2 linked regions of the Rhodopirellula baltica SH 1 genome follow. The protein of the gene in region 1 binds, or shares a complex with, the protein of each later gene. Links are inferred from orthologs where the notes say so. Each region holds a gene or a part of one and is shown on either strand. Other genes may lie near its edges.

The links.
Region 2: the proteins of secY (region 1) and secA are in contact, whole or in part, in a crystal structure (PDB 3DIN), measured with the Thermotoga maritima proteins. The link is inferred for Rhodopirellula baltica SH 1 from one-to-one orthologs. Residues at the interface, in WP_004081795.1 of Thermotoga maritima: Glu108, Gly109, Glu110, Glu111, Ala236, Glu237, Arg238, Arg239, Ile240, Thr241, Ile242, Gln243, Tyr244, Ala245, Arg246, Arg247, Val248, Thr249, Gly250, Arg251, Arg252, Val253, Tyr254, Gly256, Ala257, Ser258, Thr259, Tyr260, Leu261, Pro262; in WP_004082002.1 of Thermotoga maritima: Glu261, Ala262, Arg263, Lys300, Ala301, Arg302, Thr303, Ile304, Ile305, Leu323, Tyr324, Asp325, Pro326, Val329, Ser330, Tyr333, Ile336, Lys340, Phe345, Val349, Glu363, Phe364, Tyr374, Ser375, Gly376, Gly377, Glu393, Ile395, Thr482, Ser483.

What each region holds. Positions count from the first base shown.
Region 1 is NC_005027.1:4,201,236-4,209,069, forward strand. The notes cover bases 849-3,781. They hold secY (preprotein translocase subunit SecY), read left to right. Parts: upstream 849-1,584; coding sequence 1,585-2,979; downstream 2,980-3,781. Other genes in these bases: rplO (50S ribosomal protein L15), read left to right, coding at 849-1,307; RB_RS27885 (hypothetical protein), read left to right, coding at 1,327-1,551; RB_RS16075 (adenylate kinase family protein), read left to right, coding at 2,993-3,571; RB_RS16080 (thioredoxin family protein), read right to left, coding at 3,634-3,781. Also shown: rplR (50S ribosomal protein L18), read left to right, coding at 1-68; rpsE (30S ribosomal protein S5), read left to right, coding at 116-649; more of rplO, read left to right, coding at 813-848; more of RB_RS16080, read right to left, coding at 3,782-4,335; RB_RS16085 (GDSL-type esterase/lipase family protein), read right to left, coding at 4,347-5,381; RB_RS16090 (neutral/alkaline non-lysosomal ceramidase N-terminal domain-containing protein), read left to right, coding at 5,544-6,941; RB_RS16095 (sulfatase family protein), read left to right, coding at 6,941-7,834. UniProt on the Escherichia coli protein: The central subunit of the protein translocation channel SecYEG. Consists of two halves formed by TMs 1-5 and 6-10.
Region 2 is NC_005027.1:6,300,151-6,309,294, reverse strand. What follows is about bases 2,265-6,507. They hold secA (preprotein translocase subunit SecA), read left to right. Parts: upstream 2,265-2,590; coding sequence 2,591-6,307; downstream 6,308-6,507. Other genes in these bases: RB_RS24355 (3-deoxy-D-manno-octulosonic acid transferase), read left to right, coding at 6,453-6,507; RB_RS24370 (Nif3-like dinuclear metal center hexameric protein), read left to right, coding at 2,265-2,520. In the rest of the region: RB_RS24380 (tetratricopeptide repeat protein), read right to left, coding at 1-519; RB_RS24375 (hypothetical protein), read left to right, coding at 745-1,515; more of RB_RS24370, read left to right, coding at 1,657-2,264; more of RB_RS24355, read left to right, coding at 6,508-7,766. UniProt on the Escherichia coli protein: Required for protein export, interacts with the SecYEG preprotein conducting channel.

The sequences.
Region 1 (7,834 bases):
ACAACAAGTACCACGGCCGAGTCAAAGCATTCGCAGACGCCGCTCGCGAAGCTGGTTTGCAGTTTTAATTTTCCCATCCCGCGACATTCATCGCAACGAATCAACATAGTCCGCCATGAGCAACGCACGAAACAAACGCAACAACAAGAACGAAGAGCAAGGTTTGGAAGCCGGTCTTCTGGACCGTGTCGTCAAAATCAAACGTTGTGCGGCTGTGGTTAAGGGCGGTCGCCGTTTCAGCTTTGCTGCGATGGTTGTCGTCGGCAACGGCAGTGGGCAGGTTGGTTGGGGCTATGGCAAGGCCAACGAAGTTCCACCAAGCGTGCAGAAAGCACAAAAGCAAGCTTCACGCAGCATGATCCATGTTCCATTGGTTGAGGGCAGCATTCCTCACCAAGTTTGGGGCCGTTATGGTGCCGCTCGCGTTGTCTTGATTCCAGCTGGTGCTGGTACGGGTATCATCGCTGGTCAAGCCGTCCGTGCTGTTTGCGAAGCCTGCGGAATCCACGACATTCTGACCAAGTCCTACGGAACCAATAATCCCGTCACGCTGGTCAAAGCGACCCTCGACGCGATGAGCAAGTTGCGAACCCGCGAGCAAATCGCTGCTTTGCGTGGATTGAACCCAGACGATTTGATCGAAGCCTAACAAAGCTGGCGGAATGCATCCGCCAAGAAGAAATTGCTTGGTTCCCATCGCTTTGAAGCGACCGACTTCGGATACCTTTGGCAAAGACACTCATTCAAACACTCGGGCAGCATGACTGACGCCCAACGCTCAGTCTCCCGCCCCCAGCCATTCCATCACTACTATGCAACTCAACGACGTTCATCGCGGTATTACGAAACACCGCCCTCGAAAACGCATCGGTCGTGGTCCTGGTAGCGGCACCGGCAAAACGTCGGGTCGTGGGCACAAGGGACACAAGAGCCGCAGCGGTTACAGCCGCAAGCCCAACTTCCAGGGCGGTGCGATGCCAATGTTCCGTCGCGTGCCAAAGCGTGGTTTCAACAACCGTTGGGCGTTGACCATCTTCGCTGTCAATGTTGGCAAGCTGAACGATGCTTTCAACGAAGGTGAAACCGTCACCCTCGAAGCACTCGCCGCCAAGAACCTCGCGAAGGGAAACTTCGACGAACTGAAGGTTCTCGGTGATGGTGAATTGACAAAGAAGCTGACCATTCAGGCTCATCGCTTCAGCAAGTCGGCTGAAGAAAAGATCTCGGCCGCGGGCGGGACAGCAGAAAAGCTGGCTCCGAAACGCACGCCAGACGAACGCGTCGAAGCCCTCAAAAGCGAAAAGTAATCCGGAGAATTCGCGGCCAATGACGGTCGCGACTTTCCACCTAACCGACAAAACAACAGGCCTTGGCGATTTCGTCGGGCCTGTTTTCTTTGAATTGGCACCAGTTGAAAAAGCTTCGCGGCAATCGTTCTTCCGTGATTTGGCTTTGGTTGCTAGTTTGATTGCCGTGGCGATGGTAATTTCCTTCGCCAAGTCCAGAACAACCTTTGCGTGCTCGCCATTTTTGCTTGGCGAGACGACATGAATTCACCCTGCACGATCGACGACGGACGGATCGATGTTTGAAAAGCTGCGAATCATTTTCTCGATCCCTGAACTTCGCAAGAAGGTCATGCTGACGATCGGGTTGCTTGCTATCTACCGGATCGGGTTCCATATCCCGTTGCCGATGATCGCCACCAACTTGGACAGCGGTGCTGGCGGCGGTGCAGCCGACTTTTTCGAAAAGGTCAGCGTTTTCGCGGCTAGCGATCTTCGTCAAGCGACGATCTTCGGCCTCGGAATCATGCCGTACATTTCGGCGTCGATTATCTTCCAATTGCTCGGCAGCGTTTACAAACCGCTGGAAGAGTTGAAAAAGGAAGGCGAAGCTGGCCGGAAGAAACTCAACGAATACACGCGTTATCTGACTGTGGTGATCTGCTTGGTGCAGAGCTACATGTATCTCAAGTTCATGCTGATGGCTGGCTCTAATGGCCAAAGCAGCATCAACCCGAACTTCATGAATGCGAACGAACAATTGTTCTTCGGCTGGCAAATCGTGGCCGTTCTGGTCATGACAACAGGAACCGTGTTCCTGATGTGGCTGGGTGAGCAAATTGACGAATACGGTATCGGCAACGGGATCAGCTTGCTGATCATGGCCGGCATCCTGGCTCAGATGCCTAAGGCACTCTACGAATTGGTGCTGGGGATGAAGACCGAACTGACCGGACTGGCAAAAGGCCAAGTCGGAATTGAGACCCTGATCATCTTGGTCGTGCTGTTTGTTGTCGTCGTCTTCGGTGTGGTGTTTATCACATTGGGACAACGCAAAATCCCAACTCAATCGGCCAAGTTCACTCGCGGTCGTCGCGTGTATGGTGGCACACGGCAACACTTGCCGCTTCGAATCAATCAAGCCGGTGTGATGCCCATCATTTTCGCCAGCTCGCTGTTGATGATTCCAGGTGTTCTGTTTGGGTTCCTTGCCGGTCAATTTGCGTCTGACGGTTCCTTGTTCCGCGGATTCAACCTGATCAGCTTGACGATGAGCGATCAGACCTCGTACTTCTTCAACCTGTTGTATGTCGGTTTGATCTTCTTCTTCTGCTACTTCTGGACAGCGATCACTTTCAACCCGAAAGAAATGAGCGACAACCTGCGTGATTCAGGAACCTTCATTCCTGGTTACCGTCCTGGTCGTCGCACGACGGACTACCTCGAAAAGGTGATGGTCCGGATTACGTATGTCGGTGCTGCCTTCTTGGGTTTGATTGCGATTGTTCCAACAATCGTTTACGGATCCCTGGGTGTTCCTTACTCGATCGCCGGTTTCTACGGTGGTACGGGTCTGCTGATCGCCGTCAGCGTCGCGTTCGACTTGGTTCAAAAGATCGACAGTCACTTGGTGATGCGAAACTATCGCGGATTGCTGGAAGGTGCCGGCGGCGGCACTTCACCCGTCGTTTGATCCTGGCAGTTTTGTGCGAATTGTCTTTATCGGCCCGCCTGGCGCGGGCAAGGGCACTCAGTGTGAACTGCTAAGCAAAGCTCTCAAGGTGCCTCACATTGGCACCGGCGGAATGCTGAGAGCTTTGGAGCCAGAAAGTGGCGAGCAGATTCATCTTCGAATCGATCGCGGCCACTTTGCACCGGATGATTTCGTGCTGCAGATGGTTGCGGAACGACTCTCTCAACCGGACAGCCGCACCGGTTATCTGTTGGACGGTTTTCCGCGAACGCAGGTCCAAGCCAGTGCATTCGACAAGCAACTCGTCGCGGCTTCGCTGAAACTGGATCACGTGTTGCACCTTCAAGTTTCGGCGGACGTTCTGATCGAACGTCTCCGCAAGAGGGGTGAAACCGAAAACCGTGCCGACGATTCCGAAGAGTTCATCCGAGAGCGTTTTCGCATCTACGAAGATCGCACTGCACCGTTGCTGGATCACTATCGGTGTCAGGGGTTGGTTCGGGACATCGACGCTTCCGATTCAGAGTCGCTGGTGCACGCATCGATTTGCGAATGCCTGAATTTCACACTCGCCTCGCCAGCTGAGTCCTAAGCGACGGCCTTTCCCAGAGCGGCGCGGACCAAGGTAGAGCCGACCCACTGCAGATGATGTTCTCAACGTGCTCGTCGAGAACGGCGTTGGCGTTCCATCCGGATCCGGCAACCAACTGGAACCGTCTCTGAAACCGTCACAGGTTTGCCCGCCAATACATCATCGATTGCATCCCGCAGGTACGGCTTGCTCACATTGCGGCCATCAGGACTATCGTCCATCGCCCCCATGTAGGCGATATTGCGATCGGCATCGAGCACGAAGAACTGTGGTGTGTACTTCGCCCCATAATCGCGAGCGATCTGTTGGGACTCGTCGTAGAGATAAGCGAAAGGGAACTGCTCTTCCTTCGCTTTCTCTTTCATGGCCGGCATCGCGTCCTCTTCGATCCTGTTGACGTTGACGGCGATCACCGTGACCGTCTTCTCTGCGTAGTCCTTCGTCAGTGCGATCAAGCGTTCTTCCGCGTCGATGGCGTAGGGACAACTGTTGCAGGTGAATGCCAGAACCACGACCTTCGAATCCGATAGATCGTTCAGGGACGAAGTCGTGTCCTCCGTGGTCGGCAACTCACTCCATTCGGGAGCCGGATCACCAATCTCCAGCACGGTGTTGAACTCTCCCGCAACAGCGTGGCCAGCCAAATGGATCCAGCAACAGGTCGTCAGGAGACCGACCAGAACGCAGCAACTTAATTTCATCGAGACTCTCTCGGACGAGGCGAAGACACCAACGATCAATGAGTTTAGCTGAACCACCTTCATCGGTAGCCAGGTTAAAAGATGGAATCACCGTACATCTGGTGAATCGCGTTCGCGACGTGTTGTGCGATCGCCTTGCTACCGCGAGCGTTGCTGTGGATCCCGTCATCGCTGAGACGAGAGTCTGGCATCCATCGACCAGGCGGAGCGTAGGGACTCATCAGGACAATTTCCCGCAACCATGTGTCTGAAACCAATTGGACATCGGTTTCATAAGCGATCTCTCTTTCCAAAGCCCAGAAAGGATCGAACATGAATCCGCGAGGGATCTCCATTAAAACCACCTCAGCATTTTGCAGACGGCATTGCTCGATGATTTGCAATAGATTTGCCTTGGTCTGATCGCGACTCTTTCCTTGCAAAAAGTCATGACCGCCCAGTTCAACGATCACGAGCTGTGGATCGTGAGAAAAGATCCGCTGCATCTGACTAAGTCCTTGGGATGTTGCGATCCCGGATGTTCCAAGATTGATGACTTCAACCTCAAGCATTTCGCTTAGCGGATCGGGGAAACCGTGATCCGGTAACATCCCGTCGGTTAGGCTGTCTCCCAAGCAAACGATCGAGCGAAACGGGTCAAAGGTCAATTCGCGACCACAATTTTGAATGACTTGCCATTCGACATAAAACCAAGTCCAAGTCGCGATCAGCGCAAGTGAAGTGCAGAGAGTTGCCCGCCGTGGCAACGTCATGCTTGTACGCATCCGAATGACGATCAACGCCAACATCAGACCGCTAAGTGTTATGGATGCCGGGGTGCGAGGCAGAAACTTCACGAGCAAGATGACGAGTCCCGCTACAAGCGGCAAATAGGCGGGACGCTCACTGTGAACCAGAACGAGATGCCAAACAATCCAGACGGCGACAACGAACGGGAGCACACTCGGAAACGCTAATAAAGAAACCGCCAGGATGCTGCCAATACAAAAGACTTTCAAAATGCCAGCAAACGACGACTTCTGTCGCTTGGTCGGTTTCGGTTTTGTCTCGTCGCTCTGAATCGAGCAATTCACGTCGCTCAAGTTCGCTTCGCCTCCATTTTGTTTCATCCTGCAGCCTGCTCGATTATAACGGCATCGATTGCTGCCCCGTTCATCGATCCTTCCCACCTAATTCATCCCCTGAACCCAAAGGATCAAAGCATGCCACGGCCTGCCTTTTACAGAGTTCTTCTCTCACTATGTGTCGCCGGTCTTCTATTCAGCAGCGGATTGGTTCTCAATGCCGAGGATTCCGGTCCGGTCTTTCGGGCCGGAGCTGCCACCAGCAACATCACACCGCCACTGGGCGAGATGATTGTCGGCGGTTGGAAACCAATTCCAGCCACCAATGTGCATGACGAACTTCACGCTCGCTGCCTGGTGCTGGATGACGGCAACACGAAGCTTGCTATCGTCCTTTGCGACAATGTCGGCATCCCTGAGGAAGTCTTTGATCTCGCCAAACAGCAAGCCTCTGATGCGACCGGGTTGCCATTCTCGAACATGCTGTTGGCATCCACGCACACTCATTCGGCAACAACCGCTCGCGGTGGTTTGAAGACAGCCAACGAAACCGAGCTGACAAACTATCAAACCTTTGTTGCTCATCGGATCTCGGACGGCATCCGTCGTGCGTTGGCAAATCTGGAACCGGCCAAGATTGGTTGGGGCACCGTGGAGGAACCGTCCGAAGTCTTCAACCGTCGCTGGTTCGTCACTGACGCCAGTCTGTTGGCCAATCCTTTCGGTGGCATCGATCAAGTCCGGATGAACCCACCTCGGGGCAGTTCCAAACTGGATCGACCAGCGGGTCCGACCGATCCTGAAATCAGCTTTGTCTCAGTTCAAAGCCCTGACGGCCGCCCGATCGCTTTGCTGGCGAACTATTCCCTGCACTATGTCGGCGGCGTTCGATCTGGCGAAGTCTCAGCGGATTACTTTGGCTACTTTGGGAAATTCATCGAAGAGAAACTTGATGCAACCGACCAGTCGCCACCGTTTGTCGGCATCCTATCCAACGGCACCAGTGGCGATGTGAACAACATCAACTTTGCTGACAAATCGCCCCAAAAGCACGAACCCTACGAGAAGATGCAGGAGGTTGCGGAGAAGGTCGCCAGCCGCGTGTTCGAAGCCCACCAACAGATCGTGTTCCATGACTGGGTGCCACTCGCCGTTGAACACACGACCTTGACGCTGAAGACCAGACAGCCGACGCCGGAGATGATCTCCCACTTTGAACAGATCAACCGTGACGACGATGAGAACCCCAGAAGCGGCCATCGCCGTGAAGAGATCTATGCGGATCGAATCACGAAAATTTTGGCTGGTCCCAAGGAAGTGGAGATTCAACTGCAGGCATTGCGAATTGGCGATTTGGGAATCGCGGCGATCCCGTTTGAAACGTTCACCGAAACGGGACTGGAACTGAAGGATCGCAGCCCCTTCCAACACACTTTTACGATTGAACTTGCCAACGGCTCCTTTGGGTACCTGCCGACGCCGCAGCAACATCGCTTGGGCGGCTACGAAACATGGCTGGGGACCAACTACGTTGAGAAGGAAGCGACCACGAAGATCGTTGCCTCCCTGCTTGAGATGTTCCAAACCCTCCAAGAGGACAACTGATGCGTTGGCTTGTTGGTTGGATCATGGCGACGCTCACGATGTTACCGTTGCTCGGCACTGCAACGGCAGCCGAAACGAGCCAATCGAATTTCATCATCGTCTACTGTGACAACCTTGGTTACGGCGACATTGAACCATTCGGGTCGACGCTGCATCGCACCCCCAACCTGAATCGCATGGCAAGGGAAGGGCGAACGTTCACCCATTTCTGCGTCACCGCCGGTGTCTGCACCCCATCACGTGCCAGCATCATGACTGGATGCTATGCCCAACGGGTCGGCATGCACTTGAACGATCGAGACGGTGCGGTTCTGCGACCTGTCTCTCCCTATGGTTTGCATCCCGATGAGATCACGATCGCGGAAGTTCTCAAGCAACAGAACTACGCCACCGCACTGGTTGGAAAATGGCACCTGGGTGACCAACCAGAGTTCCTGCCAACTCACCAAGGGTTTGATTGGTTCTTCGGCGTTCCTTATTCCGACGACATGACCGAGCGAATTTGGAAACAAGACGGATCGCATTGGCCACCGTTGCCCTTGATGGAAAACGAAACCGTCATCGAAGCCCCCTGCAACCGAGACGGGCTAACCAAGCGGTACACCGAACGGGCGATGCAGTGGATTGCCGAACACAAGGATGAACCGTTCTTCCTGTACTTCCCACAAGCCATGCCCGGCAGCACCAAGACGCCGTTTTCCAGTGACGCGTTCCGCGGTAAGAGTCGCAACGGGCCATGGGGTGATGCGGTCGAAGAACTGGACTGGTCGATTGGCCAGATGTTGGACCAACTCGTCAAACTGGGCATCGCGGAAAAGACGTTTGTGATTTGGACCTCCGACAACGGCGCCCCCATCAACCGCGATCCAGATGACTTGAGCCGAGGTTCCAAC
Region 2 (9,144 bases), 2.1 Mb from region 1 along the record:
GGGCTCGGGTTCATAACGAGTCAAACGCACCAGCGCGGGGAAAGCCTCCATCGTTGGAAGCGCCGCCAATCGTCCGATGCGTTGTCGGCGGGCCAAGACGGAACGTGAACCATATTCATTGAGAATCTCTTGAACGATTGGCGAGTCCGTACTGACCGCCCAAGGCACCTCGACACCGCTGGTCAACTTGCGAGCCACAATCGCAATTTCGTTGTCGGGATGGTCGCGGGCCTGTCGCAACGCGTCAAAAGCGGCCAAACCGATTCTCGACAATCGTTGACGGCAACGCACACGAGTCGCGTAACTTTGTGATCCCAATCCCTCGATCAGTTCGGCAATTTCTTCATCATCGACGACGGGCACCGTTCGAAGCCATTCGCTATCGGCCATCGCCGTGTTGCTGACAAACGATCCGCCACCGGGCCCGAGCAAACCCGCCAATGGGACGAGCAGCGTGCTCCCCACCAGGAAGCAAACCACCATCTTCAGAGGTCGACGGGTGGGATTTTGGATTCGCATCGTTAGGACTTCGTGTGAACGAGAGAACCGGTCCAAAAAAATTCGCATTCCGAATTGTAGCAACCTGGGACGACCACACGGGGCTCTCACCCGTGACAATTGACGGTGACATCTCCACTTTGGGTCAGACGCTTCAACGTTTTGTTTGATTCCCCCGGGGCAGACAATTAAGCTGCAACGGTCTGTTGTTGAACTATCCGCCTTTCGTACAGGGTCCCCGTCGCGATGAAGATTCGCTTTGCCTCGCCACTTCTCCTTTTCGCTTTGGCGATTGGCTTTCTGACCGCCACTCAGACCAATACCGCCACCGCTCAATCTGCTGTCCTGGCAGAAATTTACGGTCGCGGTGTCCACGCCTACAACGCTGGAAACTACAGCAAGGCGTACGAATTGCTTTCGATGGCGATCGATAACAACATCCGTGACCCGCGAGCGTATTACTTCCGTGGGCTGGCCGCCAACGCCAGCGGAATGGGATACGCCGAAGGTGATTGGCAAACCGGTGCCGAGCTGGAAGCCCGCGGCGGCGACTCGCGATCAATCGGTCGCGCCTTGTCTCGAATTCAAGGCTCGCAGCGTCTGAAACTCGAACTCGTCCGCGAAAAGGCTCGTTTGCAAGCTCTCGCGACCGGCGCCGCCCGCTCGCAAATCCGTTCGAATGAGCTTTCCGCTCAAGGCCAGCCTTCCGCTCCTTCGCGGGCCCCGGCGATGCAACGTGGTGCCACGCCTCCACCCGCTCCCGCCTCGGACGACAATCCATTCGCGGACGATCTGGCCAATGAGGACGCCGTGGTCGAATCCAACGATGCATTCGAAGGTGCGATGGACAATCCGTTGGCCACCGAAGCTGCCCCCGCCGATGCGTCCGCTGCTCCCGCCGACGGTGGTGCCAGCCCGTTTGACGGTGGCGACGCACCGGCAGACCCGTTCGCGCCCGCTGGTGACGGCGACCCATTTGCCCCTACGGGCGATGACGATCCATTCAGCGGATTCTGATTTAAGACAAAAGCCGGTTTGAGAGGCACGTTGTATAGAAACGCGTGCCTCCTCGAGCTCGGATTCGTTGTTCCCACAATGATTCGCCGTCCGTAAAGTGTGTTCCCCCGAGCACCTTTCCTCCAAACGGTCGCGAATCCTGTGTCTCCCACCATCGAATCCATTTGCCAATCCCTCTCCGCCATCGCTCCATTGAAGCTGGCGGAAGAATGGGACAACGTTGGTCTGCTGTTGGGAGACCGCTCGGCGGAAGCCCACCGGATTCTGACCTGTTTGACAATCACTCCGGCGGTGGTCGAAGAAGCGACCGAGCTGGCGGCGAATCTGATCGTCGCCCATCACCCGTTGCCATTCAAACCGATGGCTCGGATCACGACCGATTCGGCCGCCTCAGCGATGGTTTGGAATCTGTGTCGAGCCGGAATCGCGGTTTACAGTGCCCACACCGCTTACGATTCCGCTCGTTTGGGCATCAACGAACAGTGGGCAAATCGTCTCGATCTGACCTCGATCAAGCCCCTGACTCCGTCGTTGGACGACCCAACGCTCGGTTCGGGCCGCTACGGCGAGCTTTCTGAGCCGATGACGGCGAGAGAGTTTTTGAGCTTTGCTGCAAAATCGTGCGGCTCAACTCGGCCTCGTTTGGTCGGCGATTTTGACCGCTCAATCCGGCGTGTTGCCATCGGTTGCGGCAGTGGAGGCTCGTTCGTTGGTGCCGCCCGCCGAAAGGGATGTGACGTGCTGCTGACTGGTGAAGCCACCCTGCACACGTGTTTGGAGGCGGAAAACACGGGATTAACGATGGCTTTGGTCGGACACCACGCCAGCGAACGCTTCGCCATGGAAACGCTGGCCGAACAACTGCTCCGTGAGATCCAGCCCCTGCACGAAACCTTTGCCGGCGACCAGGATTCGTCGCCCCCGGACCCGTCGGGCAATTGGGTCCGTAGTAGCCAACGCGAACGAGATCCGATCGCAGTTGACCCAATTTCTCTGAACCCGTAACGTTGGAAGTTGGCATGGTTTACGCAAGCCGCACGCTTTCACACCCCCAATCGCACTGATTTGATCTTTTATGTCCATCCTGGAACGTCTTTGGGACCTCCTTGGCCTCGTCTTCGGTAGCACGTTCGAACGTGTTGGCAGCCTGGCCACCAGCGTGTTTGGCTCCGCCAATGCCCGACAAGTTGCGAAACTGCAGGAATCCGCCGACCGAATCACGGCGATGGAACCCAAGTTCGCGGCGATGTCCGACGAGGAACTTCGCGATCAAACCGTCTTGTTCCGCAAGCGACTTCGCGAAGGCGAAACGCTAGACGACATCATGGAAGAGGCATTCGCGGTTTGCCGTGAAGGCGGCAAGCGATTCCTCGGAATGCGTCACTACGACGTTCAGTTGATCGGTGGCATGGTGCTGCACTCTGGCGCGATCGGCGAAATGGTCACCGGGGAAGGTAAAACCCTGGTCGCGACCCTGCCCGCCTACCTGAACGCTTTGGAAGCCAAAGGCGTTCACGTCATCACGGTCAACGATTACTTGGCCCGTCGTGACATGGAATGGATGGCTCCGCTGTACATGAACCTCGGCCTGACCGTCGATGCGATCCAGTCCGGCATGTCGACCAGCGAGAAACAAGCCGCCTACCAGTGCGACATCACATACGGAACCAACAACGAATTCGGTTTCGATTACTTGCGTGACAACATGCGTCCGGCCGCCAAGGGCGACGATCGATTCCCAAGTGAAGTGCAACAATGCCAAGGCCCACTGAACTACGCCATCATTGACGAAGTTGACAATATTCTGATCGATGAAGCTCGGACGCCGCTGATCATCAGCGGACCCGCCGACTTGGATTTGGGGCGTTATGGCGAAGCCGATCGTGTCGCTCGACAATTGAAGAAGGAAGAACACTTCACCGTCGACGAAAAACAACACAACGTCACGCTGACCGATGAAGGCGTTCGTGCGGCCGAAGAATTGGCCGGCGTGGAAAGCTTCTACACCGCGGGCAACATGGAATGGCCGCACCTGATCGACAACGCTCTCAAAGCACATTACCTGTACAAGTTGGACGTCAACTACGTCGTCAAAGACAAACAGGTCGTCATCGTCGACGAGTTCACCGGTCGATTGATGGACGGACGGCAGTGGAGCGATGGTTTGCACCAAGCCGTCGAAGCCAAAGAAGGCGTGCCGATCAAGCAAGAAACACAAACGTTCGCCACCGCTTCGCTGCAGAACATCTTCAAGATGTACAAAAAGCTGTCCGGGATGACCGGTACGGCAATGACCGAAGCCGACGAATTCTGGAAGATCTACAAACTCGATGTGGTCGCGATTCCCACGCACCGTGGACTGCAACGGATCGAGCATCCCGATTTGATTTACTTGACCGAAAAGGACAAGTTCAAAGCCATCGCCGACGACGTCGAACGTACTCACAAATGGGACGTTGTGGTTCTGAAAGACGGCACGGAGATTTGGGGCAACATCAAATCCGAAACCGATTCAGTCGTTGAACTGCTGCCCAAAGGCGAGAAGCAAACCGAATCGTTCTCTCACGAAAAGATTGTTGCGATCGAGCGTGCCGGTCGTCCGGTTCTGGTCGGTACGGTCAGCATCGAAAAGAGCGAACGCCTCTCGGCACTGCTGGAACGCCGCGGCATCAAACACGACGTTCTGAACGCGAAACAACACGGCCGAGAAGCCGACATTGTTTCACAAGCCGGTCGGATCGGCGCGGTCACCATCGCAACGAACATGGCCGGTCGTGGTACCGACATTATCTTGGGCGGTAATCCCGAGACACTCGCCTGGTCTCAACTGCAACACAAATACCCGACGCGTTTGGAAGTGCCAGACGCCGAATGGAAAGCGCTCGTCGACGAAATCGACGAACGCGAAAACATGAGTGCCGAAGGCAAGATCGTTCGCGAAATCGGCGGTCTGTATGTGCTCGGTACCGAGCGACACGAATCACGTCGAATTGACTTGCAGCTTCGCGGTCGTTGCGGTCGTCAGGGCGATCCCGGCGGCAGCCGCTTCTTCTTGTCACTCGAAGACGACTTGATGCGGATCTTTGCTGGCGACTTTGTCAAAAGCATGATGGAACGCATGGGCATGAAAGAAGGCGAAGCCATCGAATCATCCCTCGTCACTCGCCGAATCGCCGCGGCTCAAAAGAAGGTCGAAGAACGCAACTTCGAAATTCGAAAGAGCCTGCTCGAGTACGACGAAGTGATGGACGAACAACGCAAACGCGTTTACCGCTATCGCCAAAACCTTCTCGACGGGCACAGCTCTCGCGAGATGCTGCTGACGTTGATCCACAACGAAATTCAATCGCAAGTCGAAACGTTCCTCGATCCCAACTACGGCGTCGACACGTTCTCGACCTTCGCCGGCGGAAAGTTGGGTTGCCAATTGGACGCACGCGATTTCCAGAACATGGATTTCGAAATGGCGGATACCTACGCGAAGGATCAAGCCGAACGTGCTTCCGAAGTCACCGTCGCCGAAGCCGTGGAAGAGAACCTTCCTGAATCAATGGAAGACGAGTGGAACTGGAAGGCCATGGCGACTTGGGCCAACACTCACTTGGGCACGAATTACCAAGACCACCAGCTGAAGAACAAAGATCGCGAAGAGATGATCGACGAGTTGATCGCTCACGCGCACAAGCAAATCGAAGAGACGGATCTGAGCGAAGGCGAACCATTGTTGGAGGCCGACTATGGCCTTCGAGTCCTTTGCGCCTGGATGCGCCATAAATTTGGAATCGAAACCACGCCGGAAGAATTCCGCGATGTGGAAGATCGTCGCAAGGTTACCGAGGAACTCAACCGACGTGCCGAAGCGGCCTACACCGAGAAAGAAGCCGAGTACCCGGTCCTGACCGGCATCTCGCGATTCACTGACAAACAGGGTGCCCAAGTCTCGCTGGACCGTGAAGGTTTGGTCGATTGGGTACACGGTCGCTTCAACCATGAACTCAGCGTCGATGAGGTCAAACTGAACCGCGACGACCTGAAGGTTCAATTGATTCAGTACAGCAAGCAAACCGCCAGTGCCTCTGGTGGAATGCACGCTCAAGCCGCCGAGAAAGTCGAAGATCTGTTCGGTCGAGCCGACGCTGATGTAACGGCCTCACTTGCCAGCGGACAATCCGGCAAACTGGAAGCCTTGGCGACTTGGTTGCAAGAAGAACTCGGCAATCGAAACACCGCCGAGGACCTTTCGCGAATGAACCGCGCCGAGCTGACCTTGGCCGTCAATGGTGCCGTCGACGACAAATTCCACCCCGAGATGCGTCGGATGGAACGGCAGATCCTGCTGAACATCGTCGACGACTCGTGGAAGAACCACTTGCTGACGATGGACCATTTGCGAAGCAGCGTCGGATTGAAGGGCTACGCCCAAATGGACCCCAAGGTCGAATACAAACGCGAAGGCATGCGTCTGTTTGAATCCATGTGGGATTCAATCGGCGAACGAGTGACCGACCTCATTTTCCGCATGGAGTCTTTTAACGATGACTTCATTCGCAGCACGTGGGTCGACGCGAGAACGCGTCATGACGACGCCCATGAAGCAGGCCGATCAGCTCAGCAAGCTGCCCAAATGGAATCCAACACCGCTGCACAACGTGCCGCCGCGGGAAGCGAAGGACGAGCCGAAGGCAGCGTCGACACCGTGCGAGTCGAAGAGCCTCGGATTGGTCGAAACGCACCGTGCCCCTGTGGCAGCGGCAAGAAGTACAAGAGCTGCTGCATGCGTCGCGACGGCTGATCAAAAAGTGGCATAGGCTTCCAGCCTGTGTTTCAAATCCTAGCGGCAGGGCGCAAGCCCTCCGGTTTCGAACCACCGGACGGCTTGCGCCGCTCCGCTTAAACACCCGGCATCAACGTTCCACTCCCCGCCAAGGACGGCAATCATGTGGCTCAACTTCGCCTATGCCGCTGCACTGACCGCGGTCTCGCCGTTGGTGCTGCATCGGATGATCCGCCACGGTCGCTATCGCCGTGGCATCGGCCAAAAACTGTTGGGGCTTTCATCGGACCGCGCCGCTGAAATTCGCGGTGATGCCGAACGAACGATTTGGTTGCACGCGGTCAGCGTCGGCGAAGTCAATTTGCTTCCCGAGTTGGATCGCCGGCTGAAGAAACTGCACCCCGAGATTGCGCTCGCGATCAGTTCTTCAACGGACACCGGTTACGACCTCGCTCGCAAGCACTTTGGTGATGAACGAGTCTTCTTTTGCCCATTCGATTTCACTTGGACCGTTCGCCGCACACTGAAGAACCTGCGATGCGAGCAATTGGTTTTGGCGGAACTCGAATTGTGGCCCAACCTGATTCGCTGTGCCAAGGAAGCGAACTGTTCCGTTCGAGTCATCAATGGTCGGCTCGGCCAAACCAGTGCGGCACGTTATCAGCAATTCGCGAAACTTCTGCGTTCGACGTTCGCACGTTTGGATGCCGTTGGCTGCCAAGACACCTCAGCCGCTGAGCGTTTTGTGGCCTGCGGAGTCCCATCCGAAAACGTCACCGTCACGGGGTCTCTGAAATTCGACAACGCACCTCGCACTCGTGACACGACTGAGGTCAACGAGCGCATCAACTGGTCGGGGATGGATCCTTGGCACCGGGTGTGGTGCTTTGGCAGCACGCAGGCCGGTGAAGAAGCGATGGCACTACGTGTCTATCAACGTCTTCGATCAAAGCATCCGGAACTTCGGTTGATTTTGGTGCCACGTCACGTGGAACGATTTGAAGAAGTCGCATCACTGATTCAGTCGCAAGGTTTGTCGGCCGTTCGCCGCAGCAGTAATGACAGCCAATACGCTGACCAATGGGAATCGGAAGAAGTCATCTTGATCGACACCATTGGTGAACTTCGTCACTGGTGGGGCGTCGGTCAAATCGCGACGGTCGGTGGCAGCTTTGGTGATCGCGGCGGCCAAAACATGTTGGAACCCGCCGGTTATGGATGTGCCGTTTCGTTCGGCCCCAACACGAAGAACTTCGACACGATCGCGAAACAATTGATCGCCGCCGAGGCAGCCGTGCGAGTGGCGAATGAAACAGAACTCGAACAATTTGTTTCACGCTGTCTGACCGACATTCCAGCTGCCGATTCCCTTGGCCAATCCGCTCGCGACTTGGTCAACCAGCACCGAGGTGCGTATCAGAAAACGCTTGAGATGTTGATTCCAATGCAAGTTCAGTCACGTCAAAAAGCCGCTTAACTAAAATTCCTCCGTAGGCCGTACCGAGCAACGCGAGCTACGGCATCCAAACCCAACCTGTCGCACGTTGGTCCTCAACGTGAACCACCCACCAAAAAACGAACCGCGAGCAAACACCCGGTCCGAATCAAACCGTGCCGAATGATTGCCGGAACTCCGCTGCCACTGCGGTCCGGCCTACGGATGGGTCACATGGCAAACGTAGCTGAGCATGCCAAGTAGGCCGTACCGAGCAACGCGAGTTACGGCATCCACACATAACCTGTCGCAGGTTGGTCCTCAACGTGAACCACCCGCCAAAGAACAAAACCCGCGATCAAACACTCGGTCGGAATCAAATCATGCCGACTGATTGCCGGAACTCCGCTGACGCTGCGGTCCGGCCTACGAATGAGTCACATGTCAAACGTTGCCGAGCAAGCCAAGTAGACCATACCGAGCAACGCGAGTGACGGCATCCAAACCCAACCTGTCGCACGTTGGTCCTCAACGTGAACCACCCACCAAAGAACAACGCCCGCGATAAAACGCCCGTTCCGAATCAAATCGTGCCGACTGATCGCCGGAACTCCGCTGACGCTGCGGTCCGGCCTACGGATGGGTCACATGTCAAACGTCGCCGAGCATGCTAAGTAGGCCGTACCGAGCAACGCGAGTTACGGCATCCACACATAACCTGTTGCAGGTTAGTCCCCAACGTGAATCACCCACCAAAGAACAAAACCCGCGATCAAACACCCGGTCCGAATCAAACCGTGCCCACTGACTGCCGGAACTCCGCTGACGCTGCGGTCCGGCCTACGGATGGGTCAAATGTCAAACGTTGCTGAGCAGGCCAAGTAGGCCGTACCGAGCAACGCGAGTTACGGCATCGACACCTATTCTGTCGCACGTTGGTCCCCAACGTGAACCACCCACCAAAGAACAAAACCCGCGATCAAACACTCGGTCGGAATCAAACCGGGCCGACTGATTGCCGGAACTCCGCTGACGCTGCGGTCCGGCCTACGGATGAGTCACATGGCAAACATTGCCGAGCATGCCAAGTAGGCCGTACCGAGCAACGCGAGTGACGGCATCCAACCCTAACCTGTCGCACGTTGGTCCCCAACGTGAACCACCCACCAAAAGACAACGCCCGCGATCAAACGCGCGGTCCAAATTAAATCGTGCCGACTGATTGCCGGAACTCCGCTGACGCTGCGGTCCGGCCTACGGATGGGTCACATGTCAAACGTTGCTGAGCATGCCAGGTTGGCCGTACCGAGCAACGCGAGTGACGGCATCCAAACCCAACCTGTCGCAAGTTGGTTCCCAACGTGAACCACCCACCAAAGAACAAAACCCGCGATCAAACACTCGGTCGGAATCAAACCGT